2 regions of the Paenibacillus sp. CMM36 genome follow, and region 2 is predicted to be linked to the other one. Evidence: riboswitches for the same ligand, from Rfam matches in the RefSeq annotation. Region 2 holds a riboswitch; the other holds the start of a gene.
What was found. A riboswitch is a leader RNA that binds a small molecule or an ion and turns the genes downstream of it on or off. The one in region 2 is predicted to bind ZMP and ZTP.
Positions count from the first base shown of each region.

Region 1: another riboswitch for ZMP and ZTP. It lies ahead of ACWA2B_RS20140 (bifunctional 5,10-methylenetetrahydrofolate dehydrogenase/5,10-methenyltetrahydrofolate cyclohydrolase); the one in region 2 lies ahead of ACWA2B_RS04810 (TIGR01440 family protein).

Region 1 covers NZ_JBSEDY010000011.1:110,265-126,404, forward strand. Annotated here, with positions in the region: gene ACWA2B_RS20125 (response regulator transcription factor) at 1-237, opposite strand, end outside; gene ACWA2B_RS20130 (sensor histidine kinase) at 234-1,367, opposite strand; gene ACWA2B_RS20135 (fatty acid desaturase) at 1,436-2,497, opposite strand; ZMP/ZTP riboswitch at 2,711-2,795, shown strand; gene ACWA2B_RS20140 (bifunctional 5,10-methylenetetrahydrofolate dehydrogenase/5,10-methenyltetrahydrofolate cyclohydrolase) at 2,909-3,775, shown strand; gene ACWA2B_RS20145 (cyclodeaminase/cyclohydrolase family protein) at 3,772-4,407, shown strand; gene ACWA2B_RS20150 (stalk domain-containing protein) at 4,622-6,124, shown strand; gene ACWA2B_RS20155 (ABC transporter substrate-binding protein) at 6,241-7,233, opposite strand; gene ACWA2B_RS20160 (winged helix-turn-helix transcriptional regulator) at 7,427-7,819, opposite strand; gene ACWA2B_RS20165 (NAD(P)H-dependent oxidoreductase) at 7,964-8,638, shown strand; gene ACWA2B_RS20170 (S-layer homology domain-containing protein) at 8,740-11,589, opposite strand; gene ACWA2B_RS20175 (hypothetical protein) at 12,012-12,719, opposite strand; gene ACWA2B_RS20180 (hypothetical protein) at 12,856-13,782, opposite strand; gene ACWA2B_RS20185 (MerR family transcriptional regulator) at 14,166-14,582, opposite strand; gene ACWA2B_RS20190 (NAD(P)-dependent alcohol dehydrogenase) at 14,923-15,963, shown strand.
Region 2 covers NZ_JBSEDY010000002.1:175,927-192,066, reverse strand. Annotated here, with positions in the region: gene prfA (peptide chain release factor 1) at 79-1,146, shown strand; gene prmC (peptide chain release factor N(5)-glutamine methyltransferase) at 1,150-2,049, shown strand; gene ACWA2B_RS04835 (FtsW/RodA/SpoVE family cell cycle protein) at 2,125-3,318, shown strand; gene spoIIR (stage II sporulation protein R) at 3,577-4,269, shown strand; gene ACWA2B_RS04825 (L-threonylcarbamoyladenylate synthase) at 4,425-5,657, shown strand; gene ACWA2B_RS04820 (manganese efflux pump MntP) at 5,984-6,544, shown strand; gene ACWA2B_RS04815 (low molecular weight protein arginine phosphatase) at 6,648-7,232, shown strand; ZMP/ZTP riboswitch at 7,311-7,392, shown strand; gene ACWA2B_RS04810 (TIGR01440 family protein) at 7,612-8,199, shown strand; gene ACWA2B_RS04805 (serine hydroxymethyltransferase) at 8,320-9,570, shown strand; gene ACWA2B_RS04800 (carbohydrate ABC transporter permease) at 9,744-10,625, shown strand; gene ACWA2B_RS04795 (carbohydrate ABC transporter permease) at 10,625-11,461, shown strand; gene ACWA2B_RS04790 (ABC transporter substrate-binding protein) at 11,477-12,742, shown strand; gene upp (uracil phosphoribosyltransferase) at 13,100-13,729, shown strand; gene wecB (non-hydrolyzing UDP-N-acetylglucosamine 2-epimerase) at 13,840-15,009, shown strand; gene ACWA2B_RS04775 (AtpZ/AtpI family protein) at 15,180-15,434, shown strand; gene ACWA2B_RS04770 (ATP synthase subunit I) at 15,427-15,807, shown strand; gene atpB (F0F1 ATP synthase subunit A) at 15,837-16,140, shown strand, end outside.

The sequences.
Region 1 (16,140 bases), on a different contig from region 2:
TAAAATCAGCATCTTGCAGTTCAAGCCTTTGAGTTCTTCAGCCGCATCCAATCCGCTCTTTATTGGCATTTCGATGTCCATAATGCATATATCCGGTTGATGCAGCTTCACCAGTTCTATAGCTTCTTCCCCGTTGCTTGCTTTTCCGACTACTTTCATGTCCTCTTCCAAGTCTAGCAGAGAAGCTAGAGCACCCAGCAGCATACGCTGGTCTTCTGCAATGACAATTCGAATCATGGCCCCACCTCCTCGTTCGGCTTTTCAGGGATATTGGGCACTTTAATGACCAAGGTCGTTCCCTGATCTGAACGCAGCTCCATACATCCGTTCACGAATTCGAGCCTTTCCTTCATACCTTGCAGGCCGTTTCCACGAAGGGTTCCATTTTCTCTCGTAATACCGACTCCATTATCCTGAATCCGAAGAGTTAATTCCTTACGAGACGGCTCAATCGTGATGGAGCAAGCGGTAGCTCCACTGTGTTTCACTACATTGGTTACGGCTTCCTTCATACACATGCTAAGAACATTTTCATTCATTAATGATGTATGCTCCAGCTTCGGGTCGCCCTCTAGAGTTAATTCAATGTGAGCAGCCTTTAAAATCTGCCGAATACGTAGTAGCTCATCCTCTAGTCGCATACCGCGCATTTGAGTAACCATTTCCCGTACCTCTTTTAACGCGCTTCTTGCCGTGAGACGAACATCGTTAATTTCGACATGCGCCCGCTCCGGGTACTGATCCATCAGTTTGCCCGCCAAATCGCTCTTCAGCCCAATGAGTGACAACTTCTGACCTAAGGTATCGTGCAGGTCACGCGCAATTCTTTGCCGTTCCTCCAGCTTAATCAATTCCGATATTTTCTTATTGGCATCCTCCAATTGGACTTGGAGCCGATCGCTTTTGTTGCGATTAAAATTCGTAATCGGAAGGAGAATCACACCGATCAGATTAAGCAGGATAAAAGGAATCTGTTTAATAAAAACGGGATTCTGAGAAACAAAACCATAATTGATCAATCCAATCGTAATAACCATTAAAATAATATACAGCGTCGTAAATGCAGCCTTACTTTTAATATTACCGATCAAATAGGCGATAAATATGGAAAAGTACATATAGCTGAACAGCAGTGTCATGGTAATCGATATGGCAATCTGTACACTGGTCCAAAAGTATATGAGCCAGCCTTTTGAGACAAAAGCCAGTACATAACATGCAAAGAATACCAAAATAATAGCAGTACCCAAAATAATATGACCTGTAGATGAAGAGCTAAAGTAGTAAAAGGGCAGGATGTAAAAGACGACCCAAACATAAGGGCTAAGCCCTGTATTTCTTTGGAAGATCTGATACCATTTTTGCATCCTGCCCACCCTCTTCTACTTCACATGACTTATATTCCTTATCTTATCATACCAGGTTTTGTTCAATGTTATTTTCTTTCTGTGCCTACAACAGGTGTAGGCATGGGTTTCGTAACTGCTACACGTTTGCTGAGGAGCGGCTTCACTTGTTTAAAGGTCAAAAAGGTTTTCGTATTTTCATCCCAAAGTCGGAACTTCAACGATTGCAGACTGCTACTCACTGTGATCGTGGTCGCCTTTTGAAGTAACGGTGTCGCTTCATGTGCTTTTTCCAAATTATAATTTGGAACTTTGGGACTCAGGTGATGAACGTGATGAAATCCGATATTGCCCGTAATCCATTGCAATACTTTAGGAAGCTTGTAGTAAGAACTGCCTTCTACGGCTGCATTAATATAACTCCACTCTTCATCGTGCTCAAAATACGAATCCTCAAATTGATGTTGTACATAGAACAACCAGATTCCCAACATACCGGATACAAAAAAGATAGGTGCCTGTACGAGAAGGAAGGCCTGCCATCCAATAGCCCAGCACAACAGTGCATACAATGCAACGATGGATATATTCGTCACATGAGTGTTCATTTTTTCCTTGCGTTTGGCTGTCTTGATATTAAAGCGATAGGAAATCAAAAAAGTATAGATCGGACCTAGTCCGAACATAACCCAAGGATTTCGGTATATGCGATAGGCCAACCGTGTCCATGTGGAAGCCTCTGTGTACTCTTCTACCGTAAGCACCCACATGTCACCTGTGCCTCTTTTATCCAGATTACTGCTGGTTGCATGGTGGATCGCGTGACTATTTTTCCATTGGTGATAAGGGCAGAGCGTAATAATACCTGTAATCGTTCCCACAATGTCGTTCAGCTTGCGGCTTTTGAAGAAGGATTGATGACCACAATCATGAAAAATAATAAACGTCCGTACCACAAACCCCGATGCAACAATGGCAATGGGAAGCGTCAGCCAGTACGAGACCGACAGGCTAAGATAAGCAGCATACCACAATAGGATCAGTGGACCCAAGGTATTGATAAGTTGCAGAACGCTGGATTTCGTGTTTATTTTCTCGTAGGGAGCCATATTTTTTTTCAATTGGGCTAATGGGAGTTGTGTCATACTCATTATGATCCTCCTTAAAGATGACGCCTATACCTTGATCCTGTTAGGCGTACATGTTGATCTAATCTCAGTATAAGGAGAACGCTCTAGGCGCTGTAGTCATAAACGTCAGTTCGTGTATATGACATTTGTCATATAGACAAGTAACATAACCCGTTTTCCAAATGTTCGCGGGTTTCTTTTCTGATGATTGTTTGTTAAAATATAAGGTATAATAACGCTGTATGTGACTGGCGAAGTCAGTGGAATGAACCACGAGGGAGCATACAAAAAAAGCGTACCGTTCGCCTGGGAGAAGTATTTGCAGAGGATTCGTCTGTCTTGACGACCTTGTGCAAATACTTTTTTTCGTTTTACAAGACCATGACACCCTGTTGATTCCATTATGCAATAAATTCAGAGGAGGCTCGGACTATGGCTATTATCATGAAATCCAAAGAAGCAGCTGAGCAAGTATATGCAACGATCCGTTCACAGGTAGAAGAAATGAAGCAGCAAGGACACCGTCCCCATCTGGCAACCCTATTGGTAGAAGGTGATCCGGCATCTGCATACTATGCACGGACCAAGCAAAAAATAGCGGAGAAGCTGGGCATCTCATTTCATCTCCATACGTTTGATCGTCATGTTAGCGAAACCGAGCTACTGCACCTGATCGGCAGTCTGAACGATGCATCCCATGTACATGGCATTATGCTGGAACTGCCGCTTCCCCAACATCTTTCCGCCTCCGTTATTAAACAATCCATTGCCCCCTACAAGGATATTGATGGGATTACACCCGATAACAAGCTGGCTACTGTAACAGGTGACGCCGGACTATATCCCGCAACACCTCAAGCCTGTATCGAGCTGCTCAAGCATTACGGTCACACATTGGCAGGCAAAAATGTCACGCTCGTGGGCATCGGACAGACAGTGGGACTTCCCCTTTTCCACATGTTGCAAAGAGAAAACGCCACCGTTACCGCCTGTCATGCAGGTACGCGTGATATTGCAGAGCATCTGAGCCATGCAGACATTGCCTTCGTGGCAGTCGGATGCCCTGATGTGATTACGCAAGATATGGTTCATCCCGGTTTGATTTTGGTAGATGCGGGAATTAATGAGACGCTAGAGGGAAAAATAGTGGGAGATGCCGCTTTAGACGTGGGGGAAAAAGTACATGCTATTTCTCCGGTTCCCGGCGGTGTTGGCACCTTAACGACTGCGATTTTGTACAAAAATCTGCTCAAAGCAATACATCTGCAACACTACTCCAGAGAGGTGGTTTACTCATGAGTGAACTGTCGTGGAATCATTCCATCGGACATTTTCTGAAAGAGGCTGCAAGTGCAGCTCCTACCCCTGGCGGAGGAAGTGTATCCGCACTGGCTGCGGCACTAGGCGCGGCTATGACCTCCATGACCGCCAACCTTTCACAAGGAGAAAAATACGCGCACATCCATGAACAAATCACGGACGTCATTAGCAGCATGGAAAGATTGTCTACACATTGTGAGGAATTAATGGTCGCAGACATCCAATCCTTTGAACAGTATATGACTGCCCTGCGTTTGCCCAAGGAAACAGACGAAGAAAAGCGCTATCGTACCCATTCCTTACAGACAGCGGTGATCGCTGCCATTGAGGTACCCATGCGCCTGCTGGAAGTATGCCGAGACGGATTGTCGCAAGCCTATAACATTGTGGAAGTGTCCAATAAAAATGTGATTTCGGATCTTGGCATCGGCGCGATCCTGTTCGAAGCCGCCGCTCAATCTGCCCTGCTTACCGTCGACATTAACCTTGCTTCGCTGAAAGATTTGGATGTCAAACAATCCTACGAAGCTAAAACAGCCGCACTCCTCCGTGAAATCGGACAAATCAAAGAACAAACCTTATTGATGGTGCGCAGCCGAATAACGGGCTGACCATTGGAAGAACCCGTCCCAAGTCATATTCTGCTTCCATGCTCAAAAAATAGCCTCTCAAACCCGCCTCTGCTCGTGGGTTTGGAGGCTATTTTATTGGAATCCAACGATTTGTGGAAAACTTTTCTATATATTCTTCGTCTATTGATAAGGAGATATTCCCCAAGGCGTTATTTAACCTTATATACATTGATGAAGAAATGAGGAAAAACGCATGAAAAGACGTACTCTGTTAATCAGTATGATCGCGCTGTTATTGTTCAGCTCCAGTGCATGGGCGGCCGGTGATGAATCGGCGTCCCGTATTCGCTCCTATGATTCCGGGAGTCTGATTCAATCCGATGGGAGCTTGTGGTTATGGGGCTATAATCAATCCGTACCGACTCGTGTAGAGGATAAGCCAAACGTTGTAAGAACATTTTCGAATATAATCCAGGAAGGCGATCTGATATTTACCTTACAAGATCATTCCGCCTGGTATGTGCCAAGAAACAACATTTCTGAATCCGTGAAATTCATTTCTCTGGAAGGACTACCAAACATCATAAACGTGCGTATTATGAATGATCATGTGCTCGCCCTAAACGCCGAAGGAACCGTATTATCCGCTGATCGAATCGAAAATGGTGGCAACTTTGCTCCTTTTCAAACCCTATCCGGCATCGAAAATGTTACAGAATTGGATAGTTACTATGAAAAAAGACCGCAATATGAGGAACGCTGGATCTTCTTGAAGAAGGACGGAAGTGTATGGAAAAATACAAGGTCCTTGCAGGGCTTCGAGCTTGTTCCATCATTAAAGGATATTACTGCTATCTCCAAAAACATAGCCTTAAAGAAAGACGGTACTGTATGGACATGGCCCAAAGAATTTGATAAAAATGTAACTCCGTCCGAAACTTTATCCGTATCGCAGATTCAAGCCTTATCGGACATCAAAATAATTAAGACCAATGGAAGTTCCAATCTCGCGATTGATCGACAAGGACGGTTATGGTTCTGGGGTGAAACGGTCACAGGTTACTCAGATAATACAACCTATCACAATGAAAATACCCCTGTGCTATTATCAGGAGTAAAAGATGTTAAAGACGCCTTTTTCGCCGAACGCTCCATACTCGCCCTCACCACAGCTGGGAATGTATATGTTGCGTCTCTAGATGGTGAAAAGTTACCATCCAACGCCCCCTTTACATTGCTTGCTAAAAATATTCAAAGTATCAAAGCAGGTCCACGGCACGTAATCATGCAAAAAGCAGATGGGGCCTTATGGGGCTGGGGTGTCAACAAACACGCGCAGCTAGGTATAGGAGACTATGAGTTTCTGTATAGTTCACCAGTTCCTGTACAAAAACCGATTCTTGTCCGTCTCAATGGTTCGCCTGTCTCTCTGAGTAATGGTGTCATTACCCGCAACGGGCAAGCGTTTATTCCCCTTCGTTCTGTTTTTGATAAACTGGGGGCCGAGATCGCTTATGATTTCAACAGCAAAATAGCAAAAATAGATCAGTCCAAGGCAGAAGATCACCCTGTCTTTCTAGAAATAAATTTCAAAACCAGCCAAGCAAAAGTGAACGGTAAGGCTGTAAAGCTTACCAATCCGCCCTTCATGGTGAATGGTATTGGTTATCTTCCATTAAGGCTGATCAGCGAAACGCTGGGGGCCAAGGTAGATTGGATACAAAAAGAAGATACTATTGAAATTACGACAAAATAGTAAATCAAAAACCAGTCCAAACATGATTCATGTTGGACTGGTTTTTAATGCTATATACTGTGTATAATATGCGATCTCTTATCTATTTCAACAATTTGTTATAGCGCAGAATCTGCTTATTGTTTAGCTTTATTCTCTTTTTCTCTTTCGACCAGCATATCTACGATCATATCAATCTGTCCTGTAATAGCGATTGGATCATAGCGATAATACGTATCAAAATCGTTAAAGAACACTCTATTGTTCTTCACCGCAGGAAGATTCCCCCATACAGCGGACGACTTCAGTTGCTTGAGCGCGTCACCCTTTTTCTCCGGGTCATACGTAGTCAGGAACATATAATCTGCGTCATACTGCGGCAATACCTCCATCGAAAGCTGTACCGTTTGTTCCTTGGAGTTCACTGTTTTCTTTGGCAAGTTCAGTTTGAGCGCATTGTACACGGCTTGTCCACCGCGACCCGCATTGTCGCCAAAGATCCAAAGTGCATGCTTGTCCGTCAGCTCATACAGACCGAAAGTTGCCTTTTCGTCAATCACACCTTTAAGACGTGCGCGACCTTCAGCGGCCTTTTTATCAAATGCAGCAATAAATTGCTCAGCCTTCTCCTTTTCCCCGGTGATATCGCCGAACAGCTTGACCGTATCATAAATATTAGTCGTCGTGCCGTACGGAATGTACAGGGTAGGTGCAATTTTAGACAAAGCCTCATAATTCGTATCCTTCATAACCACGATCAGATCGGGTTTGAGTTCCAACGTCTTTTCCAAATTGGTCGGATCACCCACCTCTTTGGTTCCTTGTTCCTTCAGCAAATCGGTCAGAAAAGGATTTTGAAACGCAGTCGGCTCTACACCCACCACGTTAGCACCCACGGACAGCAATTCTCCACCGTAAAAATCCGTTACAATGCGCTGTGGCTTGGTCGGAATTTGAATATCCCCTTTAACCGTTTTAAAGCTTCTCGTCTCTCCAGTAGAAGCCGACTCTTGCTTATCTCCTGAAGATGAAGCCGGATTACTTCCATTATTATTTCCGCCGCAAGCGCTGATGAATACAGACAATACAAGTAACATAGCTGTCATCATAAAATACGATTTCCTTTTCAACTGATTAGCCCCCTATATATTGTGCAGATGATCTCCCGATACATATGATAATGATTATCAATATCGTAAGAAATATATCAAGCGTCGTCCTTGCTGTCAACTGAAAAACGAACTTTGCACATTCCTTTTTAATAAACCAAAAGACCTGCCAAAATGATGGCCAGGTCTTTTTCGTGGAGCCGTCTTCAAAAACCTACACATTGGGGCTAGGTTGCTGAAGACTGCTTTCTGGTGATCGCTGTTTTGTTTTATATTCTTCTCCCCAATCTTTCATCAAGTTAATAATCGGTATGAGCGTTTTCCCGAATTCGGTGAGAGAGTATTCAACCTTAGGCGGAACCTGCTGGTATACTTCACGGTGAACGACACCATCCTCTTCCAGCTCGCGCAATTGGAGTGTCAGCATACGCTGGGTGATCCCCGGACATATCCGCCGAAAATCACTAAATCGCTTAGTCCCATACATGAGATGATACAAAATAATCCCTTTCCATTTGCCCCCAATCACGTCCAGCGTGAACTCAACTGGACACGCCTGATCATTTCCAGCGGTACATTCCCCAAAGCCGCCTTTCCGATTACGCATAGGCTTTTCTCCTCCTTAGTATCATTTTATATACTACAGCACATTAATGTGCGTACTTCAAAAACGGTCATGTATATTCTAATATTAAGCATGTCACTTGGTAAGCGTCAATTTTAATCAACATCCATAAGGAGTGGAATAACGATGGAAACCTTAGCTACTACTAAAGATCAAATCTTATCCGCATACGAGTTCAGACATGCAACGAAGGAATTTGATAGTCATAAGAAAATTAGCGATTCCGATTTTGATTTTATTCTTGAAACCGGTCGTTTATCTCCAAGCTCGTTTGGCTTTGAACCCTGGAAATTTGTTGTCGTTCAGAGTAAAGCTATGCGTGAGAAGCTACTGCCTTACTCTTGGGGGGCCCAAAAACAACTGCCAACAGCCAGCCATTTTGTACTCATCCTCTCTAGACTTCCTGAAGATATGATAGCCTCCTCCGATTATATCAAGAGTATGATGGAGAACGTGCAGCAATTACCAGCTGAAGTGATGCAAGGCAAAGAGAAAGTATATGACGCCTTCCTAAAATCAGATTTTGCGCTGGAGGAAAACAAAAGAGCCTTGTTCGAGTGGGGCTGCCGACAAACCTACATCGCACTGGGCAACATGATGACTGCCGCAGCCCAAATCGGCATTGATTCCTGCCCTATCGAAGGTTTTAATAAACAGGAAATCGAACGCATCCTCTCTGAAGAAGGCATTATGGATGCCAAGCATTTCGGTATTTCTTGTATGGTGGCATTTGGCTACCGTCTCAACGAGCCGCGTGGCAAAACTCGGCGACCTGTAGATCAGGTTATTGAGTGGGTGTAAAACCTTTTCTCTAAAACAAAGGGGTGTCCCCACAGCCATTTCGATGGCTTTGGGGACACCCCTTTTTCATAAAACCTCAGCTCTTAACTCTTTCCAATTACTTACTGATAATTTACTTCTTCTGCAAAGTAAATATCCTTCAAACGATCCTTTACGCGTTGAATTTCATCCGCTGTTAAAGGAGCAGTTGGACATAGCTTGAAGTTCCTTCCGGTGACATAGCTTACGTCCGTGTGACCATCCAAGTTGTAGTCCATCTTCGGAACCGGTTTTCGGGTATAATCGGTAAAGTCAATAATGGACCATGCCGCATCTCCATCCTCTTTGGATAAAATAATCCGCTGTGAGGCATTTTCGGTCCACAAATAGCGCAGATTTGCTGGTGAATTATTGGAATCCATAGCCGTCTTAATACCTGAGCCTCTAAACATGAGCGTAAACTCCGTATGATCATTATTGGATCCTGCTACCGATTCATAAATCTGTTTCAGCCCGTCCACGCCTACAATCTCAACCTTGCGATCAACAGGGAAGTGGTTCACAAAATTCTCCCATATTGGAGCCATGTTATGGGTGTTGGCAAGTGCGTTGATGTCCAAAATAATGGACAAGTAGCTTACCGTATTTATACGTTGATAAGGGTTATCCAAATATTGCTGTACTATATACAGTTGTGGTGCTGCATCCGTCTCAGTCACATATGGGTCAAGCGGATGAAGAGTCCAGCGTGAGGAATCTTTCGTATAGCGTGATCCAATCGGATCAATCGTAACCGAGTTCATGAATACGGTACCGCTATTATCTGCTAGTCCCTGTGCGGGAACAATTGGATTGTCCTTATGGGACCAGTAAGGCATCAATGGAGAGCCCTCACCATACATACCGTTCACATTATATTGTGTAGCCGACCATCCCATCGCGGAAGTAATCCGATAGTGATCTTTAAGCCATTGAGTCTGTTCGGGATTTACCGTAAAGCTGGTCAATGATTTCGGAAGATACTTCCGATATTGGTCTGTATCCATGCTTTCAAACACCGATGGTGATCCCATTGTACCGGATTGGTGCAGCTCATTGAATGCATTGTAACGATACATATACATCCACTCGTCCATTCGAGCTTCCCAAATAGGAAACTTTAACTGGTTCGGATACCCATCCAACATTCCGACTTCATCTCCATACTGATCGACGAATGCCAAAACCTGTTTAAGCTGCGGGCGATTTGCTTCTACAAAAACAAATCCGTTTTCCATCGCCCACGTCACTTTGACATTGGGACCAAAGTGGTCCATCAGCAATTGACGCGCTTGCTTGATTTGATCTACCGTCGTCGCGCTTCCCTGCAGCATGATGGAGACAGCAAAGTATTGCTTTTTGCGTTCCCCGGGTTCTACCGTTAATTCCGCATCAGATGTGAAGTGAACCCCTTGAGATGGCGACTCAACCGTGATCTTTAATGGAATGACCGAGTTTACTGTCGGAATCAAATGCAGGTTGGCAATCTTCCCATCCTCATCAAATATTCCTCTGGAATCCTCTACCCGAAGTATCAAGTCTGAGGGCAGCAATCCAGGAGCTATAACCTCTCCATTAGCATTATGAAATACGTAGGACATATTCCAAGCAGCAGGATCTAAAGTAGCAGCCTCTGAAATGGTATACGTAGCCAAGTATACGGACCTGATTACGTTCGGTGGCTCTGCCGGCGGAGTCTTCCCTTTCACGATTAGCTTGGCCTGAGCTGTAAGGACCTGATAAGGTTTGGCAACGGTGACCTTCATTTCTACAGGAATGAAGCTGTCCGCAACCGGAATATTTTCGGGATGTGCAATTTTCCCTTGTTCATCAAAAATACCTAACCCATCACTAAATGTGTACGTAACACTTGTGACGCTGGCAGCAGGAATGCTTACGGGTCGCCCTTTATTGTAGAGCTGAAAAGATAGCTGATACGAAGGGTATGTCTCCGGTTGATTTACCAGCTCCTGCGCCTTGATCACGACCTCATCTACCAGAAAATCCGAAGAATGATCCGGTGGATCTACCGGAATTACTGGTGGTTTGGGTTTAGGTCCCGGCGGTGTCACCGACGGTTCCGGCTTCGGTTCTGGTGGTGTCACCGGAGATGCTGGTGAATCAGGGCTTGGGCGATGCCTTTTAGGCTCCTCGACTTCCGAATTCACAGGTTGTTGACTAATTTCCGGTGTCACATCGACCTCGATCTTCTTCGATTCTTGTTGGCTGGTCGTCTGAGGCATCGTTGCAGTTCCATCTCCTAATGACCCTAGCAAACGCTTGGCACGTTCTCTCAGACCGTCACCGCCTAACCATATTCGATAAGCAACCAGCGTGGCATCCTGCCGTCTCACAGACTCTTTAGGATGGAAATAGTGATTCGTATCTCCCTCGATCAGTTCCAGCCGTTCCATCAGCCATACGCTCGTTTGTGCATAATCTGATATATCAGATTGATCCACAAAACTGGATATACCAGCCGATCGGGTATCTTCAGTAACACCAAAATAGCGGGCATACCAAACGGCCATATCCTGACGAGTCATATTGTGCTTGGCACCGAATAATTGATCACTAATTCCTTTCGTAATGCTCTCTTCCTGTAAGGCCTGTACATAAGGTAGAGCCCATGGTGACACATCACGAAAAGAAGTTACGCCTCTGTTATTCGATGTTCGCTTTAAGGTTTTAGCGAAAATGCTTGCCCATTCCTGTCGCGAGATAAAATGTAAAGGTCGAAAGCTCCCATCCTGATATCCCGTAACATAACCTTGAGCAGCCATGGCCTCAATCGCATCAGCTGCATAGGAATGTTCGATATCGTTAAAGGCTCTGTCCGCAAAAACAGGCGCACTATGTATACAGAACAACCAGACAGCCAGTAAACCAGCCATGTAATGCCTAATTTGTTTTAACTTTTTTTCATAATTCATTATTCGGAATCATTACACCTCCTTTACTAGATAGCACTGAGCCACTTTCGCCTGTACTTTCATATCAACTTTGAAAATTAGTCTCTCTTGTTTTCAATCGGTTTTTCATTACTGTTAACACCAAACTGTATATACTTGAATTATCGGAATAATCTCCCTAGGATTGAATAAAGCCAGTAAAAAAAGTAGTTTTGGCAATCTACTATCCTGTTTATTCACCATCTTTTTTTAAGCCGTAATTCCCTATCACTAAACAATGGTTTTCATTGGTAATTAAATATTTATCATCTTTTTGTGTTACTATGTTGATCCCGTATACAAATAAAAAAAGAGATAACATCTGTATCCGCATTCGCTTGAAGAATACAAAATGTTATCTCGTTCTCGTGTACATATATACTTATAAAATCCTGTCTGCTGTTTTAATTCTCTTTAAACTCAGAACCCTTATAAACATAAAAGTAGCCGTTTAAAGCCCCATTTTGTGGATAGGCAGCAGGATCTTTGCCTTTTATTTGACCAACCAACTCTCGATTTATAAACGCAGGGGGGCCTTCCTCAACTAGCGCTTCAGCAGACATTCCAGTGATTGATTTTACTGTGTTGGACCAGAATGTAACTAAGTAGACATCGTCAGCATTAAAATGATAGCGTCCTTCACTTGGAGTTCCCTCATAAAACAGCTCTGCCAAAGAAGCTGCCTCAGACCCTCTCATAAAAATTCGAATCTCATCGGTTCCGTTCCATGTATGAGGAACTCCACCTTTTGGATTAACGTATTCTACAGTTTCTGGCTCCTTGTCGCTAATAAAATCAACAACTGCATATTTATAAACCTCATCTGTTACACTCTTGGTTGCAATTTCAGTTGTTTTCTCTGTTCTATAGCCACTGAACTTTCCATACACATTCGGGGTTTTGCCAATAGCAGCTAAGGCCTTTTCCTGATCCATGAATCCGGCTCTTCCAGCTACTGGTGTCAGCCTGTACGTCTTGATTTCAGTCCCCTTGTACTGATCCCAAGTGTATTCGTAATAATATTTCGCATAAGATACTCCACTGTTCCAGCCTACGGATAACAGCATGAGAATACCTATCATGAATACTAACGGCCATTTTTTCAACTTCATACCCTCAACCTCTTTTCTCCAAGTACACTCAAATCATCATTAGCATTATAGCTTTTCAATAAATCTATCGACAGTTAAATATTAGAAGAAAGTGTGGATAAATTATGTCCTTGATAATTTACTATTTGCCTGTGTTTTACTGATCGGTTGCAGCTTTGAGACGTTTTTCCATTTCTGTAGACACCATAATGTTTAATAGCCCCATAAGATTATTGGTCTCATCTCTTGCTTTTTGATAGGCCGCAGCGAAGGCTTTTTCATTCGCGGCAGGGTTTTTAATGTCACTTAGTTTCTTCCACTCGGGCTTAACGCGTTGATCGTACATATCGTACAAGCTGATGTCTGTAGGTGTCTGGGCAACAGGCATCATAGACTCAAATTTCGAGGCAACCTTAAAAAATCCCAGCGTATTTTGGACCGATGGACTAGAATAATCATGCGTCTTCATCGCTTCTTCTAAAATATGAAGTCCCTCTCGTGACAAATAGAGCATTTTGACGAGTCCTCTTTCAGTATTAGAGGTTTCCTCCCACTTCTTGTAGGACTCACCTGGAGCAACTCCCTCTGTAAAAAAATTATAAGCTTCATGAATAAATTCATCTGTATTCAGGTGGATGGGTTCTTCTGTATATAAATTCACGACAGAATCACTGTAATTTGCAATGTTTACATGTTTCCCAGTTGGATCGGAAACCCGCCGAATCGGATGATCCTGCACTCGTACCAGTCCATAACGATCGGCAAAGGTAAGAAGCTGCTCCTGCGTCGTATTTAACCCTATTTGTCCTGCTGGCTGATCGGGTTTCGCTGCTTCTTTAGCCACGTCGGAATACGTCTTTCCATTACTTTTTGTAGCTTGGTCTGTAGTATTGCTCACAACACCATCCACACCAGCCTGTTCCGCATTGTCCGCCTTGGCATTCTGGGTAGTCGTAGTGGTTGCCGTTGCTGCTCCAGTCGTAGATTCACCTTCAATTTGCTTCTTGGAGTCACCGCATGCGGTCAGCATAGCAGTTAAACTTATTACAGCAGTCAACAAAATAATATACGCTTTTGCCTTCATCAGTATCTTCCTCATTTCCTTATGTATCATTCTTTCGTGGTTTGATAGTAGACTTCAATAATATGGAATTAATCTTATCAAAAATAAAAATGAGAGAATACTGGACCATACTCCTGATTATCTTCGATGATTCTATAGTAATTCGTTGTTTTCTGAACTAAAGTCGTGGCTCTCAACCTACATAATGGGCAAATTGCCCGTTGACTTTCGGAATACTTGATCCTCGGTACTACTCCTGCCTGTTCAAGTTACATCATATTTGGTTCCTAGTTTTCTAAAACCGATCGTGCTGTTTTAAATCAGTAGGTTGTAGTAAATCGAATATTACAAACGAAAGCACCTGTAATTCATATAGAAATGGATGAATTACAGATGCTTATCTATTAGTTAGTAATGAGACTCCCTATTTTATTGTTTTTATGAATATTTTCCGTTCCGGCATCCAATGCAGTTTTGTAATATGAGCATTTATGTTCAATAACTTCCATTGTTTTTTTAAGTTCTTCCATTTGTGCTTCTACAGTTGCTTTTCGTTCCATAAACATGTCATATCTTTGTTGTAGTGTGGAATCCCCACCAGAACACCAATCAATGAAATTTTTAATTTCTTTGATCGGCATCCCGGTGGATTTTAGACATTCAATTATTTTTAAAGCGTCGATATCGGATTCTTTAAATAATCTTGTTCCGCTAGATGTCCGTTCTACAAAAGGCATAAGTCCCTCTTTGTCGTAGTAACGCAAAGCGTATGCTGTAAGATTCAATTCTTTTGCAACTTCGCTGATAGAATACGTCTTCATCATGTATCTCCTATTCTTAATGACATAGACTTCGAGTTAACTCTATGATATAAGGGGGATTCTATCAAGGTATTTGTAGAATGTCAAAGTCCCCTTATAGGAAAAGTAGAATCAGATGCTATCTAACGAAATATAATTAGCAAGAAAACAACATTACTGAATAGACGCTTATAAACCTGCGCTTGACTTAGAGTTAACTATAAGGATTAACATTGATTTGCAAGAGAAAAAGTATAAATGGAAATGAATGAAGGGGAACTTCAACCGACTTCAGCTAGTTTTCAATTTATACCGATATAACTGCATTCTCTTGAAAAATAAAAATAATTGGAGGCTATTTATGATAACTGCTAAAGCACGAGCTGTCGATGGCCCAGACAAACCGTTTCGATCGGCTGAAATTAAACGACGGGATCTTGATTCACACGATGTTCTGATTGAAATTAAATATGCCGGCATATGCCATTCTGACATCCACACTGCTCACGGCGAATGGGGCCCAGTGAACTACCCTCTCGTACCTGGACATGAAATTGCAGGGATTGTCACGGAGGTAGGATCTGAGGTTACAAAGTACAGCGTTGGTGACCGGGTAGGGGTTGGCTGTATGGTTGATTCCTGTGGCGAATGTGAGAACTGTCGTAAAGGAGAGGAACAATACTGCCTTAAAGGAAATGTCCCTACCTATGCTGGTGTTGACAAATACGGCGAGCCTACACAAGGCGGATATTCTACCCACATTGTCGTAACTGAGGATTTTGTAGTGAAAATTCCAGATAACATTGAGCTTGACGTGGCTGCTCCATTACTTTGTGCAGGTATTACGACTTATTCACCGTTGAACCGCTGGGGTGCTGGTCCAGATAAAAAAGTGGCCGTTGTGGGAATGGGAGGCCTTGGTCATATGGCTATCAAGATTGCACATGCTATGGGTGCTGAGGTAACCGTTCTATCCCAAACATTAAAGAAAAAAGATGATGGCTTGCAATTTGGTGCGGACCACTATTATGCTACAAGCGAACCAGAAACATTTAAAAAACTTGCTGGGCACTTTGATTTGATCATTAACACGGTAAGTGCTGCCATCGATATGGATGCTTATTTTGCACTACTCAATCTAGACGGAACTTTGGTGAATGTCGGTGCCCCTGGGGAGCCGTTGTCACTAAATGTGATGTCCCTTATCGGACATCGCCGTTCATTTGCTGGTTCAATGATAGGAGGCATCCGTGAGACACAGGAAATGTTGGATTTTTGTGCAAAACACAATATTGTTCCTAAAATTGAAGTAATTTCGGCCGACCAGATTGACGAAGCCTACAAACGAGTGTTAGCTTCTGATGTGAAGTATAGATTCGTGATTGACATTAGCACAATGTAAGCTATGTAAATCATAAGTTGTACAAGTGATTTTAATTGTGAAGGTGTCCCCAAAGTATTACTTGGGACACCTTCACTTTATTCTGTGTACCATCCTATTGTCCATTTCCTCTTTTTGTATTTATTTGTAATCCAAAGATTCCACCCTTAGAATATAATACATTAGGAATAAATAGGA
Region 2 (16,140 bases):
TTAGTTGGTATAATAAAGAGCTGTAGCCAGTGAAATTGAAGCTGGCTTCATATTAATTTAACTGAAGAGGTGAATCGCTTGTTGGACCGATTGCAATCATTGGCGGACCGCTACGATAAACTGAGCGAACTGCTCTGCGATCCGGATGTAGCGAACGATAGCAAAAAACTTAGAGATTATTCCAAAGAACAGTCTGATTTACAGCCTGCTTATGAAGCATATACCGAATATAAAAATGTCGTTGAAGAGCTGGAAGCTGCAAAAACCATGCAGGGTGAAAAGCTGGACGACGAGATGCGTGAAATGGTCAAAATGGAGATTGAAGAACTGAGTGTTCGTAAGCGGGAGCTGGATGAAAAAATCCGTATTTTGCTGCTGCCGAAGGACCCGAATGATGATAAGAACGTTATTATTGAGATTCGTGGGGCAGCGGGTGGTGACGAAGCGGCACTATTCGCAGCTGATTTGTACCGGATGTATACCCGTTATGCCGATACCCAAGGCTGGCGTGTAGAGCTGATGGACGCGAACATGAATGATCTCGGGGGCTTTAAAGAGGTTATTTTCATGATTAACGGCCGCGGTGCATACAGCAAAATGAAATTCGAAAGCGGCGCACACCGCGTCCAGCGGATTCCGACGACGGAATCAGGTGGACGTATTCATACATCGACATCTACAGTATCCGTTATGCCTGAGGCAGAAGAAGTGGATATTGAAATTTCCGACAAGGATATTCGCGTGGATACGTTCTGTTCCAGCGGTGCGGGCGGACAATCCGTTAATACGACCAAGTCGGCGGTGCGTGTAACGCATATGCCAACAGGTATTATGGCAACCTGTCAGGACGGAAAATCCCAGAACTCCAATAAGGAGAAGGCGCTGCAAGTTTTGCGTGCCCGTATTTCGGATATGTTGCGTCAGGAAGAGGAAGCCAAATATGCAGGCGAGCGTAAGAGCAAAGTAGGTACCGGGGACCGCAGTGAGCGTATCCGTACCTACAACTTCCCGCAAAGCCGTGTAACGGATCATCGTATTGGACTAACTATGCATAAGCTGGACCAGGTGATGAACGGGGAGATCGAAGAAATCGTATCGGCGCTCACGATTGCAGAGCAGGCTGATTTGATGGAACAAGAGGTTTAAGTTTTGGGGAACGAGCGCGATTGTGTGTATCGGATGTCACCGGAACGAAACATGAGTGTCAGAGAAGCCTTGGTTGAGGCTTCTTCTTTTTTAGGAAGCTGTGGCGTTCTGGAGCCCCAGCATAATGCCCGTTTGTTGCTGGAGCATGTGCTCGGATTGGAAGGTACGGCGTTTTACGCCGCTCTGGGTGATCCGTTCCCTTCCACCGCCAAGGAGGCGTGGGAACGGATCATAGCCCGCAAAGCTGCGGGTGAACCGGCGCAGTATATTATCGGACGGCAGGAATTTTATGGCCGCCCGTTCGCGGTTTCGCCGTCGGTGCTGATTCCGCGCCCCGAGACAGAACTGCTCGTCGAGGCGATACTCCAGCACGGCGATCGGCTGTGGCCAAGCGGTGCTCCTCAGGCGCTCGACATCGGCGCGGGCAGCGGTGCGATTGCCGTGACGCTGGCGGCTGAGCGACCGAGCTGGCGCGTAGCGGCAGGGGATATTTCGGCTGCCGCGTTAAAAGTAGCGGCTTATAACGCTGCTGCGAACGGCGCAGCCGTAGAATTCCGCGAGGGCGATCTGCTGGCGCCATTTGCGGGAACGACGGTGGACATTCTCGTGTCCAACCCGCCGTACATCCCGGCTGCTGACATCGCTGGCCTACAGCCGGAGGTCCGCGACCACGAGCCACGGATGGCGTTAGATGGTGGTCCTGACGGGCTCGGCCCGTATCGGGCAATGCTGGAGCAGCTCGGACTCCTTCAGGCTCCGCCCCGGCTAATCGGGTTTGAGCTGGGGATGGGACAGGCCAGAGACGTGGCTGGCCTGCTGGAACAGGCAGGTCATTGGAAGAACATTATAATCGTTCCTGACCTTGCAGGGATTGAACGACATGTCCTAGGCGTCTCGGAGTAGTGGTGCATTTTCTTTTTGCGAGTCTTTCCTTTAGAATAAGAGGAGTATGACCGAGAAACGGCTCAGGGGGAAATCATGCTTCAGAAATTGAAAAAAATTGACGGTCCGGTTATCTTTATTCTGGTTTTGCTCATGGCGATTAGTATCATAACGGTATACAGCGCAGGTAGGGGCCCTACGAACTTGGCAGAGCACGGCAACGACTATCAAAAGATGATCGGGTATTATATATTGGGTTTTGTGGCGATCTTGGGTTTAGCGATGGTCGATTTTCGGATATTCATTAAAAAAGCCCTGTACGTATATGGAGGCGGAATATTCCTGTTGGGTCTCGGATTTTTTGGTGGGACGGTTAACAACTCTCAGGGCTTTCTGAAAATTGGTGGCTTGAATCTTCAGCCTGCCGAGGTATTCAAGCTGGTTCTTATCATTTTTCTGACTTATATGCTGATCAAAAAGCGCAAGAGCAGGCTGTATTTCATTCAGGATGTTCTTCCAGTGGCTCTGGTGAGCTTTGTCCCGTTTGCCATGGTTATGGCACAAAATGACTTGGGTAATGCGCTTGGTTACATTGTCATCGTCATTGGTATGCTATGGATTGGTAATGTGAAGGCATCCCATGCGTTAATCGGATTCATCGTATTTGCAGTCGCCGTTGGCGGCGGAATCAAAGCTTATATTTCGTTTCACGATGAGATTGATTCCTTTATGAAGGGGATTGGCCGTAGTCACTGGGTAGAACGGTTGGACCCTTGGTTGGTACCGGAAGAGGCAACCGCGAAGGCGTCTTATCATACCAAAAATGCCAAGCTGGCAATAGCCTCTGGCGGAATGATGGGCAAGGGCTTTTTGCAAGGAACCTCGGTACAGTCCGGGCGTGTTCCTTATACGTATGCGGATTCTATTTTTGTGGTCGTAGCGGAGGAATTTGGCTTTGTAGGCTCTTCAGTGCTACTATTGTTATATTTTATTTTGATTCACCGAATGATCCTGATTTCGCTGGAATGCCGGGATCGTGCCGGACCGTATATTATTGTCGGGATTGTGTCCATGTTGCTGTATCAGATTTTTGAGAATATTGGTGCGTTTCTGGGCATTATGCCGCTTACAGGGATTACACTCCCGTTCATAAGTTATGGTGGTACCTCGTTGCTTATTAACATGGCTAGTATCGGCTTGGTTATGAGCATTAAGGTGCACGGCCAAGAGCTGGAGGATGATCTGCCACAGCCTTCCAGATTGAACTTGACGAAGGCGAAAAAAGCCTAGTACAGGTGGATTGTGGCTAGATACTGATTGGTATTTGTGTGTGAGTTGAAACGGTGCAACGCGAGAGTCCAGATTGTGAAATCTGGGCTTTTTTATATTCCTCGGCGAGGGTCAGAAGCTTGGTGTAGCATGATTCGAGGGTGTATTGAAGAAAATCTGTAAAGTGGTTATGAATATTTTACAAGACTTATAGGTTTAGACTCTCCCAAACCGGACAAACTGATAGACATGATAGAGTTTGGGTTTGGGGGGACGAAGATGAGAAGTTGGGTAAAGCAAGCTGCAATGATATTATTTTGTATTTCGATATTAATGATGTCTTGGGAAGGTCAAAAAACGGATGCTGCTATGACCACTGGAACAAGAGGAACCTTAGCATCAGGAGTGACTACAACAGGGCTGGAAGTGATTCCACACGACTCCATTCGACTGCGTATTTTGGCCAATTCGGATCGCCCGGAGGATCAGCTGGTTAAACGCGAAATACGGGACGCTATTGTGCAGCAGATGAATGCCTGGGTGGGTGAGCTGGAAAACCCGCAAAGCTTAGACCAAGCGAGATCATTGATTGATGCTCATTTACCTGAAATTGACCGTTTGGTAGGTACGGAACTGGCTCGTCGCGGCATTGCCTATGATCATCAAGTGGAACTGGCGAGCGTACCTTTCCCGACGAAAATGTACGGTGGTCTTGTCTACCCGGCAGGGAATTATGAAGCGCTTCGGGTTACGCTGGGACAAGGAAAAGGTCAAAATTGGTGGTGCGTGCTGTTTCCTCCGCTGTGCTTTATTGATGCAGGCAGTGGGGAGGCAGCGGCACAAACGGTATCAGCAAAAACGGATCATGGAGATAGTCGGACGAATGCCACTGACAAGGAGCCGGAAGTGCGTTTTTTTCTGTGGGATGCACTTGCGGGACTGTGCAGCTGGGTGAGTGGCTTGTTTGCCTAAACGTTGAGGAGTGTAAGTTTCCCCATATGCTATAATGGAGCTTACGATAGATATACACATGGCAGGGCCAAATAAACTGATCTTTCAAAGTAGCCTTATAGGATCAAGCGAAATCACTGGCCTGTATACGACAATAAGATATGGGATGATCTGATATGAGTGATAAATCGAATCAAATGCAAGACTTGCGCGGAGATTTTGTGCAAAAGGAAAAATCGGAGCAAAAGCTGGACGAACAGGGGAATTGCGAGCTGAAGCAGGCATTGAAGTGGTGGGATGTAAGATGTTTGGTTCCTGTGAACAACACTGACGGGGGTGTTTCTGACGAAACTTCGGCTGAACAGACTCGGATCGCGGCGGAAAAAGGCATACGCGAGGCTGCTGTACTCCTCCAAGCTGGAGAGACGGTAGCCTTTCCTACGGAGACCGTGTACGGACTGGGAGCCGATGCTCGTAGTACAAAAGCGGTGGAGGCGGTATTCGCTGCCAAAGGACGCCCCTCCGATAACCCGCTCATAGTACATATTTCTGATGCTGATCAATTAGAGGGTATGGTAGCAAAAATAAACGATACAGCCCGGACGTTGATGAATATGTTCTGGCCGGGACCGCTGACTCTCGTATTGCCAGTGGTGCCGCAGGCACTGTCATCGCGTGTAACGGCCGGGCTGGACACGGTTGGTGTGCGTATGCCAGATCATCCGATAGCGCTGCGCTTGATCGCTGAAGCGGGTTGTCCGTTGGCTGCGCCAAGCGCCAATCGTTCGGGAAGACCCAGTCCCACCCTTGCACAGCATGTGCGGGAGGATCTGGAGGGCCGCATCGGCGGCATTTTAGACGGAGGTCCCACAGGTGTGGGGCTGGAGTCCACGGTGGTGCAGGCGGGTGACGACGGAACGGTCACCATCCTGCGCCCCGGCGGCGTGACGGCTGAGCAGCTCGCTGCAGTTGCTCGCGCCGTCGTGCTGGACCCGGCGCTGGCCGCTACGCCCGGGGAGGATGCCGACAGCCCGGCGCCGCGCTCGCCGGGCATGAAGTACACACACTACGCGCCGCGAGGCCGCTTGAGCGTGGTACAAGGCCCGTCGTCCGTTGAGGTGACGGGGTGGATTCGCGCTGCGCTGGCGGAGGCTTCCGCGCGCGGAGAGCGCACGGCAGTGCTCGCGTTCGACGAGCATACCGCCGGCTACGCCGGAGAACGCGTCTACACGCTGGGCAAGCTGGACGCGCTCCATGAGGCAGCGCAACGCCTGTACGGCGTGCTGCGTCGCTGCGACGAGGACGGCGTCACCTACATTTTGGCGGAATCCTGTCCGCCGAAAGGATTGGGCGACGCCGTTATGAACCGCCTGCTTAAAGCGGCAGGTCACCGAATCGTCCGCCTGTAGCTTCTGTCGAATCAGAGCCTCTTATAGTGCGTGTTCAAAAAGTCGGCTTTTCAGGACCGAGAAGGCTGGATGAAGCTAGGGACTGAGTAGCGGAGCGTAGATAGATCTACGTGAGCAACGGAAGGCCCGGCTGAATTCAAGATTCGACGTCGAATCCGCTTCTTGAATAGCTTCGTTATGGAAAGACGACTTTTTGAACAACCTCTTATATTAAATTTTCCTCCCTCCTCTTCTCGGTATGGGGTACTTTCAGTGCATGCTTGTACTGATTTGCCCCTTGTCCGCATAACGTGTACAAGAACAGACGGATAATGGAGGGATGGAGTATGCTGGCAGCCTCTGCCCATGCCGGGCAGGTTGTAACGATTCTGATCATGGCGGTAGCGCTAGGAATGGATGCGTTATCGCTGGGCGTAGGGATCGGCATGAAGGGGATACGCCTGCGAGACGTGCTGCGCATCAGCACTGTTATTGGCTTTTTTCACATTCTGATGCCATTGCTGGGAATTTTCACGGGCCATTATATGAGTTCTTTATTAGGTCATGTGACGACCTACTTCGCAGGGGGGCTACTCATCCTTTTAGGCGGGCATATGGTGTATAATTCCTTCAAAGGGGACGGCGTACAGGTATTGGATCATCGTTCGCCTTTAGGTCTTTTGCTGTTTGCACTTGGGGTGAGCGTGGATTCATTTTCTGTAGGAGTGTCACTGGGGATGTTCCAGAGTGATCTGGTGCTGTCTGTTCTGGCATTTGGTTTTTGCGGGGGAGCAATGGCGATGTTGGGCCTGCTGCTGGGTCGCAAGGTCAGCCGCAATCTAGGAGATTACGGGGAAGCAGTGGGCGGTGCCATTTTGCTGGCATTCGGCTTTATGTTTATGTTTTGATTTTAGCTCAGACAGTGTAAAATAAGTGCAGGGTTAAAGTAAGGGATTAGGATTATAGTAATCCTCTGTTTATATATTTTTTAACATACGGGGGGTGAAAACGTTGAAGAATATCTTATTTGTATGCACTGGGAATACCTGTCGTAGTCCAATGGCTGAAGGGATGCTGCGTAAGTTGGCTGCTGAGCATGGACTAGAACTGGAAGTGCGTTCTGCGGGAGTGGCAGCGATGGAAGGCACGCCGATATCCCGACATGCAGAGGCGGTTCTACGTGATCACGATATATCCGATCAGATCACTTCAACCCCTTTGAGCGACGGGCTTGCCGGGTGGGCACATCTGATCTTAACCTTGACGCAAGGACATAAACAGCACGTAATTCAGCGCTTTCCCCAAACGGCGGGCAAAGTATTTACGCTTAAGGAATATGTGGAGAACCGGGATGCGGTGTTGAATGATGTACAGGAGTTGGACGGTTTATATGCTTCACAGCAGTTGATGGCTTCACTTGGACAAGAGCTATCGGCGCAGGAGCGTGAACGAATGATTGAATTACACCAACGGATTCCGGGCTTTGATATTTCAGATCCGTTTGGCGGTTCACGAGAAGACTACGATGTCACAGCTGCGGAAATCCGCACGGCGCTGCATAAGCTGCTGGACAAGCTAAAGGCCTCTTCCGAATAAAGTCGCTCTTACTCATCTATTTTGTACGGAATCTGTTGATTTTCGACGGTTAATCCGTTAAGATAAGGTGGAAAAATGAGAATCCGATGTAACTGGCGACAAAAGTGGGATTAACCACGATGGAGCATCGGATATACGGCCGGTCGCCTGGGCAAAAGAGCAATTCCACATAGGTGTGGACTGCTCTTTTTTCATATACAAGTTATGCCAGATGTTTAGCTGAGGGTTGATTCCTTCAAAGGTTCTTCCATTTTTTCTGCTCGAAATCTGAAACATCGGCTATAATATAGTGAGATTGTGATCAGGAGAGAGTGTGTTGAACTTGGGGCATGAGACCGTGCCTAGTCTCTGAGAGGCTGTTCAACCAAAGGAGGTTCCAATGGTGGGACAATTGGATCATGAGATTTCGCTAGAAGCACAGACCACTTCTGTTGTGCGGGAAATCGCAGAAGCAGCCAGTCTCAGGGCTGGTCGCCTGTTGGTTATCGGCGTTAGCACAAGTGAAGTGGCTGGAAGTCGAATTGGCACGGCGGGAGCGCTCGATGTGGCTCAACAACTGTTATCTGGAGTAGAGTCCGTTCGCAGGCAGTATGGCTTTGATGTAGCGTTTCAATGCTGTGAGCATTTGAACCGAGCGTTGGTCGTTGAACGGGCTGTACTGGAGCGACTGGGACTGATGGAGGTTGCGGCTGTTCCTGTTCGTACAGCAGGAGGCTCTATGGCTACCGTCGCCTATCGTTCTATGAGCGACGCGTGTTTGGCGGCGAACGTGCAGGCTCATGCCGGGATAGACATCGGCGAAACGCTGATTGGCATGCATCTACGACCGATTGCTGTTCCGTTTCGCCCAAGCCTTCGCTGGATTGGCGAAGCACGTGTGACAGCGGCGTTCACCCGTCCTCCACTTATTGGCGGACAACGGGCGGTGTACAGTCTGGAGCAAGAAGTCGGCGGAAACTGCGATTAGCATTTGGCATGGCGGCATGTTTGTACTAATCGTTTTTGCAATGAGGATGAGGTACCCAACAGAGGAGCAGGCGTTAGCTTGTATACCCAACAATTGACTATGGAGAGGGAGTAATCAATCATGATGGAACACCTGCGTAAAAGTGACCCAGCAGTGATGGAAGCAATGGGACTTGAACTGAAACGACAACGCCACAATATCGAGCTAATCGCATCCGAGAACATTGTCAGTGAAGCAGTAATGGAAGCCATGGGCTCCGTGCTGACGAATAAATATGCTGAAGGTTACCCAAACAAACGCTACTATGGTGGCTGTGAGCATGTAGATATCGTTGAAGACATCGCACGTGACCGAGCAAAAGAACTGTTCGGCGCTGAGCATGCTAACGTGCAGCCTCACTCTGGAGCACAAGCCAACATGGCGGTGTATCTGGCAGCTCTCAAACCTGGAGATACTGTACTGGGTATGAATCTGGCGCATGGTGGCCATTTAACACACGGAAGTCCGGTTAACGCTTCCGGCTTGTTGTATAACTTTGCTGCCTATGGTGTGCGCGAAGACAACTTCCGCATCGACTACGATGAAGTGCGCAAGGCAGCCTTCAAGCACCGCCCTCGTCTGATTGTAGCTGGCGCGAGTGCATATCCGCGTACTATTGATTTTGAAGCTTTTGCTTCCATTGCCAATGATGTAGGTGCTTTGTTCATGGTGGATATGGCACATATCGCAGGTCTTGTGGCAGCGGGAATTCACCCAAGTCCAGTTCCGCATGCCCAATTTGTAACAACAACGACACACAAAACGCTGCGTGGTCCGCGTGGGGGTCTGATTCTGACTCGCAAAGCATGGGCGCAAGCGATTGATAAAGCTATTTTCCCTGGTACTCAAGGGGGGCCACTGATGCATGTGATCGCGTCCAAAGCGGTTGCTTTGGGTGAAGCGCTCCAGCCATCGTTCAAAACCTATGCGCAAAATGTAGTCCGCAACGCACAGGTGCTGGCTGAAACACTGTTGGCTGAGGGGATTAACATTGTATCCGGTGGTACGGATAACCATCTGATGCTGTTGGATACGCGCAATTTGAATATCACAGGTAAAGAAGCGGAGCATGTATTGGATTCCGTGGGCATCACGGTCAATAAAAATGCGATTCCTTTTGATCCGACCAGTCCATTCGTAACAAGCGGGATTCGTATTGGTACACCTGCTGCAACATCTCGTGGGATGGATGAAGAGGCTATGGTCAAAATCGGTAAAATCATTGCTGAAACCCTTAAAAACCCGAAAGATGATACTGTATTGTCCAAAGCAAGCCAAGCGGTTGGCGAGTTAACAGATAAGTTCCCGATTTATTCAGGAACTCAATACTAATTCATCGACATTCATAATCTTTATGTTATAGGCTGTTTTCCTTCCGTAAGCCGGAGGAGAACAGCCTTTTTTTGCTTCCAAACGACTCGAAACTTACATTTTTGGGTAATAAGCGATTACAGTAAAGGTTTGTGCGCGCTTTCCTTTATATCTACGACAAAGGAGTGATTACATTGAGTCAAAGAAAATCCGCGCAATTATTGCAGCAGCTCGTATTTGTGGGACCGATGGCGTTGTTTTTCGTCTTGATTATGGTCATTCCGTTCCTGCTGGGGCTGTATTATTCCATGACGAACTGGGATGGAGTATCTGAAAATATCCGATGGCTCGGGCTAGGGAATTACGTTCATATTTTTAGGGACGATCCAGATTTCCGTAATGCGTTCTGGTTTACGGTTCGGTTTACCGTATGTGGTGTCATTCTGACGAACCTGATTGGCTTTTTCCTAGCCTATGCACTTACCAAACCGTTGCGTACCCGTAATGCACTGCGAACTGTATTTTTTATGCCCAATATGATTGGCGGCTTGCTGCTCGGCTTCATCTGGCAATTTATATTTGTACGCGGCTTTTCTGCGGTAGGGGAGGCAACAGGGCTTTCCTTTTTTAAACTGCCGTGGCTGGGTGATGGGCCAACTGCTTTTTGGGGAACTGTCATTGTGTTTGTATGGCAATATGCAGGTTATCTCATGGTTATTTACATATCTTCGTTAAATAATGTACCGTCTGCTCTGATTGAATCGGCTCAAATTGACGGCGCGGGCCGAAGACAGATTTTGCGTCATATTGTAGTGCCACTTATTATGCCAGCGGTGACCGTCTGCTTGTTCCTAGCGATATCCTGGTCCTTTAAAGTATTTGAATTGAATTTGGCTCTCACAAAGGGGGGACCTTTCAAGTCGACAGAGTCTGTAGCGTTGGACATATATAATGAAGCGTTTACAAATAATCGACTTGGATTGGGAACTGCCAAGGCTATGATTTTCTTCGTGGTCGTTGCGATCATTACCAGCATTCAGGTGCGTCTCACGAAGAAAAAGGAGGTCGAAATGTAATGGAAAAAACGTCAAACTACCGTTTGGGCACATGGGTTGCTGAAATATTGCTTATTGTGATCGGGTTAATTTTTCTGGTTCCATTCTATTTTTTGCTCGTAAACTCCGTTAAATCCTTTGGTGACATTTTGGCCCATTCCGCTTCGTGGCCGACAACCTTCCGTTTTGAAAACTATGCTAACGCCTGGAATAAAATAAACTTTCCCACAGCACTGGGGAATTCACTGATTGTCACGATCGTCAGTAATGCGCTTTTGCTGCTCATCAGCTCGATGGCCGCTTACCAGATGGTTCGGCATGACACTCGTTTTAACCGGTTCCTGTTCGGTTTGCTTGTGGCTGCGATGGTAGTTCCCTTTCAATCGATTATGTTGCCGCTTATGGAAGTGTCCAACGTATTGAGCTTGAACAACAGTATACCGGGACTGATCTTATGTTATCTGGGTTTTGGAGCGCCTTTATCCGTTTTTCTTTTTCATGGCTTTATTAAAACGGTACCTATTGAGATCGAGCAGGCGGCAAGGGTGGACGGTTCATCCCGGTACGGGGTGTTCTTTCGCATCGTTTGTCCACTGCTGCTGCCTATGTTCGTAACCGTGCTTATCTTGAATACCTTATGGATCTGGAATGACTATCTGTTGCCTTCGCTCATTTTGAATGATCCTGAGCTGCGTACCATTCCGATTGCAACCTATATGTTGTTTGGTCAGTACACCAAGCAATGGGACTTGGCGCTGCCAGCACTGGTGTTGGGAATCACGCCAATTGTTGTGTTTTTTCTGGTGATGCAAAAATACATCGTTTCTGGCATTGCAGCCGGCGCGGTCAAAGGCTGATGGGAGGGATAATCGATGAAAAAAACAGCGTTACTTGTCATCTCCTTGATGGTGCTGCTCGCATGTACACTTGCAGGTTGTGGAAATACGAAGGCTCAACAGAGTGAGACGAAAACGATACACATTTATCAATTCAAAGTAGAGATTTCGGAACCACTAAATAAGCTGAAGGCAGAATATGAAAAAACGCACCCTGGCATCAAGCTGGATATCCAATCTGTCGGTGGTGGTACGGACTACGGTGCTTCGTTGAAGGCTAAATTCGCATCAGGCGATCAGCCGGACATTTTTACAAATGAGGGCTACCAGGACCGCGATACGTGGTTGGAGTACTTGGAGGATTTGTCGGATCAGCCATGGGTGAAGGATCTGGACGATTTCGCTCGTAAGCCGATGACGGTTAACGGTAAGATTTATGGACAGCCTATGAACCTAGAAGGATTTGGTTTTGTTTATAACAAGGATTTGTTCAAAAAAGCGGGCATAACCAAACTACCTCAGACGATAGATGAACTGGAGGAAGCAGCCAAGCGACTGAAAGCGGCAGGGATTATACCTTTTGCTAACGGGTATGCGGAATGGTGGGTTCTGGGGAACCATTTTATCAATATTCCGTTTGCCAGACAGCCGAACCCGGAAAGTTATGTTGAGGATTTAAACAAAGGAACGGCTCGCATCCCCGGTAACCCGGTGTTCGATCAGTGGGTGAAGTTGCTTGACCTGACTATAAAATATGGGAACCGCAATCCGCTCACGACGGATTACAATACACAAGTGACGCTGTTTTCGACAGGTAAGGCTGCTATGATGCACCAGGGGAACTGGACGCAACCGCAAATAGATGGAATTAATCCTAACTTGAATTTGGGTATTCTGCCTGCGCCTATAGACAATGATCCCTCCACAGGAGGTAGACTCGCTGTGGGAGTGGCATCGAACTGGGTGGTCAATAAAAATTCGCCTGTAAAGCAGGAGGCAAAAGAATTTCTCAATTGGTTGGTCACATCAGAAACAGGCAAGCATTATATCACCAAGGAGTTTAAGTTTGTTCCCGCCTTCAAAAGTATCACGTCCAGTGACGAGACGACAGGTGATCTAGGTGCAGAAATATCTCGGCATGTGAGGGAAGGCAAGATATGGAGCTGGAACTTCCAACGCTTCCCTAAGGGACTGAATCAGGATTTAAGCAGTAGTATACAAGCTTATATTGCAGGAGTTATCACGAAGGACGAAATGCTTCAGCAATTTCAGGGAGCGTGGGACAATTTGAAGTATAGATAAAAAGAATACCTCTGCATGAGGATGCAAAGGCTATAGCATGGACAGGAAGTTTAAAGTCAGCAGGCTTTGACGGTCAAGTGCCGTCAGGGCCTTTTTGATGTGGTTTTATGTGACGAAAGTCACACGTAAAGCGGTCCTATTAAGTATTTTACATGTCATATCTTTCCCTTGACAAAAGGTTGCGGTGGCAGGTGTTAAATCAATCAAGGGAATGTTATAATAAACAGGATTTACAGGCACGCATTGCATCTGTGCTTATTTGGTTTGTGCAAATAGGTTACATAGATCCTTTCGACTCAGGATAGTTCGATATGCTGGCGCGAAAGAACGTGACGATAATACCGGAGGGAATATATTATGGCGAAACTGGTGGTTTGCGATCACCCTTTGATCCAACACAAACTTACATTTATCCGCGATGTGCGGACCAACACCAAGGATTTCCGCGAGCTGGTGGATGAAGTAGCAACATTGATGGCTTATGAAATTACACGGGATATCCCGCTGGAAAGCATTACGGTGCAGACACCGGTTGCTGAGACAGAAGGTAAAGTGATTTCAGGACGTATGCTGGGTCTTATTCCGATTCTGCGTGCAGGCTTGGGTATGCTGGATGGCGTAGTAAAGCTGCTGCCTGCAGCAAAGGTAGGCCATGTAGGACTGTTCCGCGATCCTGAGACGCTGCAACCCGTAGAATACTATACGAAGCTGCCTACAGATGTAACTGAGCGCGAATTGATCGTGATTGATCCGATGCTTGCAACGGGTGGCTCGGCAATTGCGGCGATTGATGTGTTGAAAAAGAGAGGCTGCACTCAAATTAAAATGATGAATCTGATTGCTGCTCCTGAAGGAGTCAAAGCTGTGCAGGATGCGCATCCTGATGTGGATATCTATGTCGCTGCACTGGACGAGCGTCTGGATGACCATGGATACATCATTCCAGGTCTTGGTGACGCTGGAGACCGCTTGTACGGAACCAAGTAGACTGCCTTTGGCGGTTCGGCAAAATCTATGGACGTTATGACAGGTCGTTTTTCTGAATAATGAAAGACCTGTGGAGCGGACATTTATTATGAAAAGGGGTTCAACAGAAAATGTCCAAAATCAAAGTGATGACAATTTTTGGTGTGCGTCCGGAAGCGATTAAGATGGCTCCTCTTATTTTGGAGCTTCAGCGCCACCCGGAGCATATCGAGTCCGTGGTATGCGTTACAGCTCAACATCGCCAGATGCTTGATCAGGTTCTGGAAGTTTTCAATATTCACCCTGATTATGATCTGGACGTAATGAAGGATCGCCAGACACTGAATGAAATCTCCATGCGGGTACTTCAAGGTCTGGAACCTGTATTGCGTGAGGCCAAGCCCGATATCGTGTTGGTTCACGGTGATACACTGACGACTTTCCTCGCCAGCTATGCAGCCTTTATGCAGCAGATTGAAGTAGGGCATGTGGAAGCGGGTTTGCGAACGTGGAACAAGCTTTCTCCATATCCTGAAGAAATGAACCGTCAGCTCACAGGCGTGCTGTCTGATCTGCATTTCTCGCCTACTTCTTTATCGGCTGGAAATTTGCGGAAGGAAAACAAGCCTGAATCGCGAATATATGTTACAGGCAATACAGTAACTGACGTATTTCAGTATACGGTTCGCCAGGATTACGAGCACCCTGTACTGGAGTGGGCTCAGGGCAAACGCCTGATTCTTATGACAGCACATCGTCGGGAATCCCAAGGGGAACCGCATCGTCAGATTTTTAATGCAGTTAAGCGCATTGCAGATGAGTTTGAGGATATCGCTATTGTTTATCCGGTTCATCCGAGTCCGGCTGTGAAGGAACCTGCATTTGAGATTTTAGGCAACCATCCGCGTATTAAGCTGATTGATCCGCTGGATGTCGTGGATCTGCACAATTTTTACCCACATACACATCTGATCCTTACGGATTCCGGTGGGCTTCAGGAAGAAGCGCCTTCGTTCGGAGTACCTGTTCTGGTGCTGCGTGATACGACTGAAAGACCGGAGGGAATTGAAGCGGGCACCTTGGAACTGGTGGGTACGAGCGAAGAGAACGTGTACAATCGGACCAAGGCACTTTTGACAGATTCCGCGTTGTACGATTCTATGAGTCAGGCAGCGAATCCTTACGGCGATGGAAAAGCATCAGTAAGAATTGTCAATGCGATTTTGCACCATTATGGCGTTCAATCCGAACGTCCTGAAGAATTTCACACAATGTTCACAAAAGGTGTTCGTCCGATATAATTATTCTTTACAAGGCAAGCATACAGTTAAACTGTACGGTTACCAAGGGATACAGCAATTTAAGATGCTTTGTCGTTTGATTTTATACTTTAGGGCGCTAAAATATCTCAATTGACAAAGATCTTATATTTAAGTAAAATGGACTGGAATTGCAGGGGTGACATGGAAAAGTGGTCAAACCTTCCAAGCAAAACAACAACCGAAATAACACCGGGAATGCCTTCAAGGCAATTGGATTGGTGAGCGCGATCGGCATTGATTTGGCGATATGCACATTGGGTGGTTTCTATGCCGGAAAGTGGCTCGATGCTAAACTTGATGGCTCCGGAATTTGGATTGGCGTAAGCGTTCTCGCAGGCTTGGTTGTAGGCGCATTAAGTATTGCCCTTGTGATCGGAAAGGTATTGAGGGATAACCATGAATGAGATGACCCGTATGCAAAAAATGTTATGGATCGTAGCGCTTGGTATTATGGCTCTGTGTTTCCTGGTCTCCGCCTTCATGCCCCAACATCGTGACATTGCTCACGGAATCATTCTGGGAACGGGAGTAAGCTGTCTTAATGTGCTGTATATGGCCTACAAAATTCGACAGGTTGCGAATGCAGCCGCCGGTGAAGGCAAGAAGAAAAAGGTGGGCATTGGCTTTGGCGTTCGAGTAGGGACCTCTATTTTGGCAGTAGTGCTGGCGCTAGAATTTCCAGCCTATTTCCATGAGATCGCTGTAATGGCAAGCCTGGTGACTGGACAATTTCTTCTTTTAATTATAGGCATCATATTCGCGCTACAGGAAAAATGATGGCTCAACTGAGAAAGGGGTGAGAAAACATGTTGCATGAATCACCGATTATCGAATTGGGCGGATTTAACATTGACTTGTCCGTCATTATTATGCTGGTTGTGACTTGCGCGATTGTATTTGGACTGGCATTTGCTGCAACGCGCAATTTGTCTGTGGACAATCCAAGCAAGCTGCAAAATTTTATGGAATGGGTCGTCGAATTCGTTCAAGGACTGATTACCAGCACGATGGATTTGAAAAAAGGGAAGCCATTCCTCTCCTTGGGGATGACGCTGATCATGTTCATCTTCGTCGGAAATATGCTGGGCTTACCGTTCGGGATTGTGACCG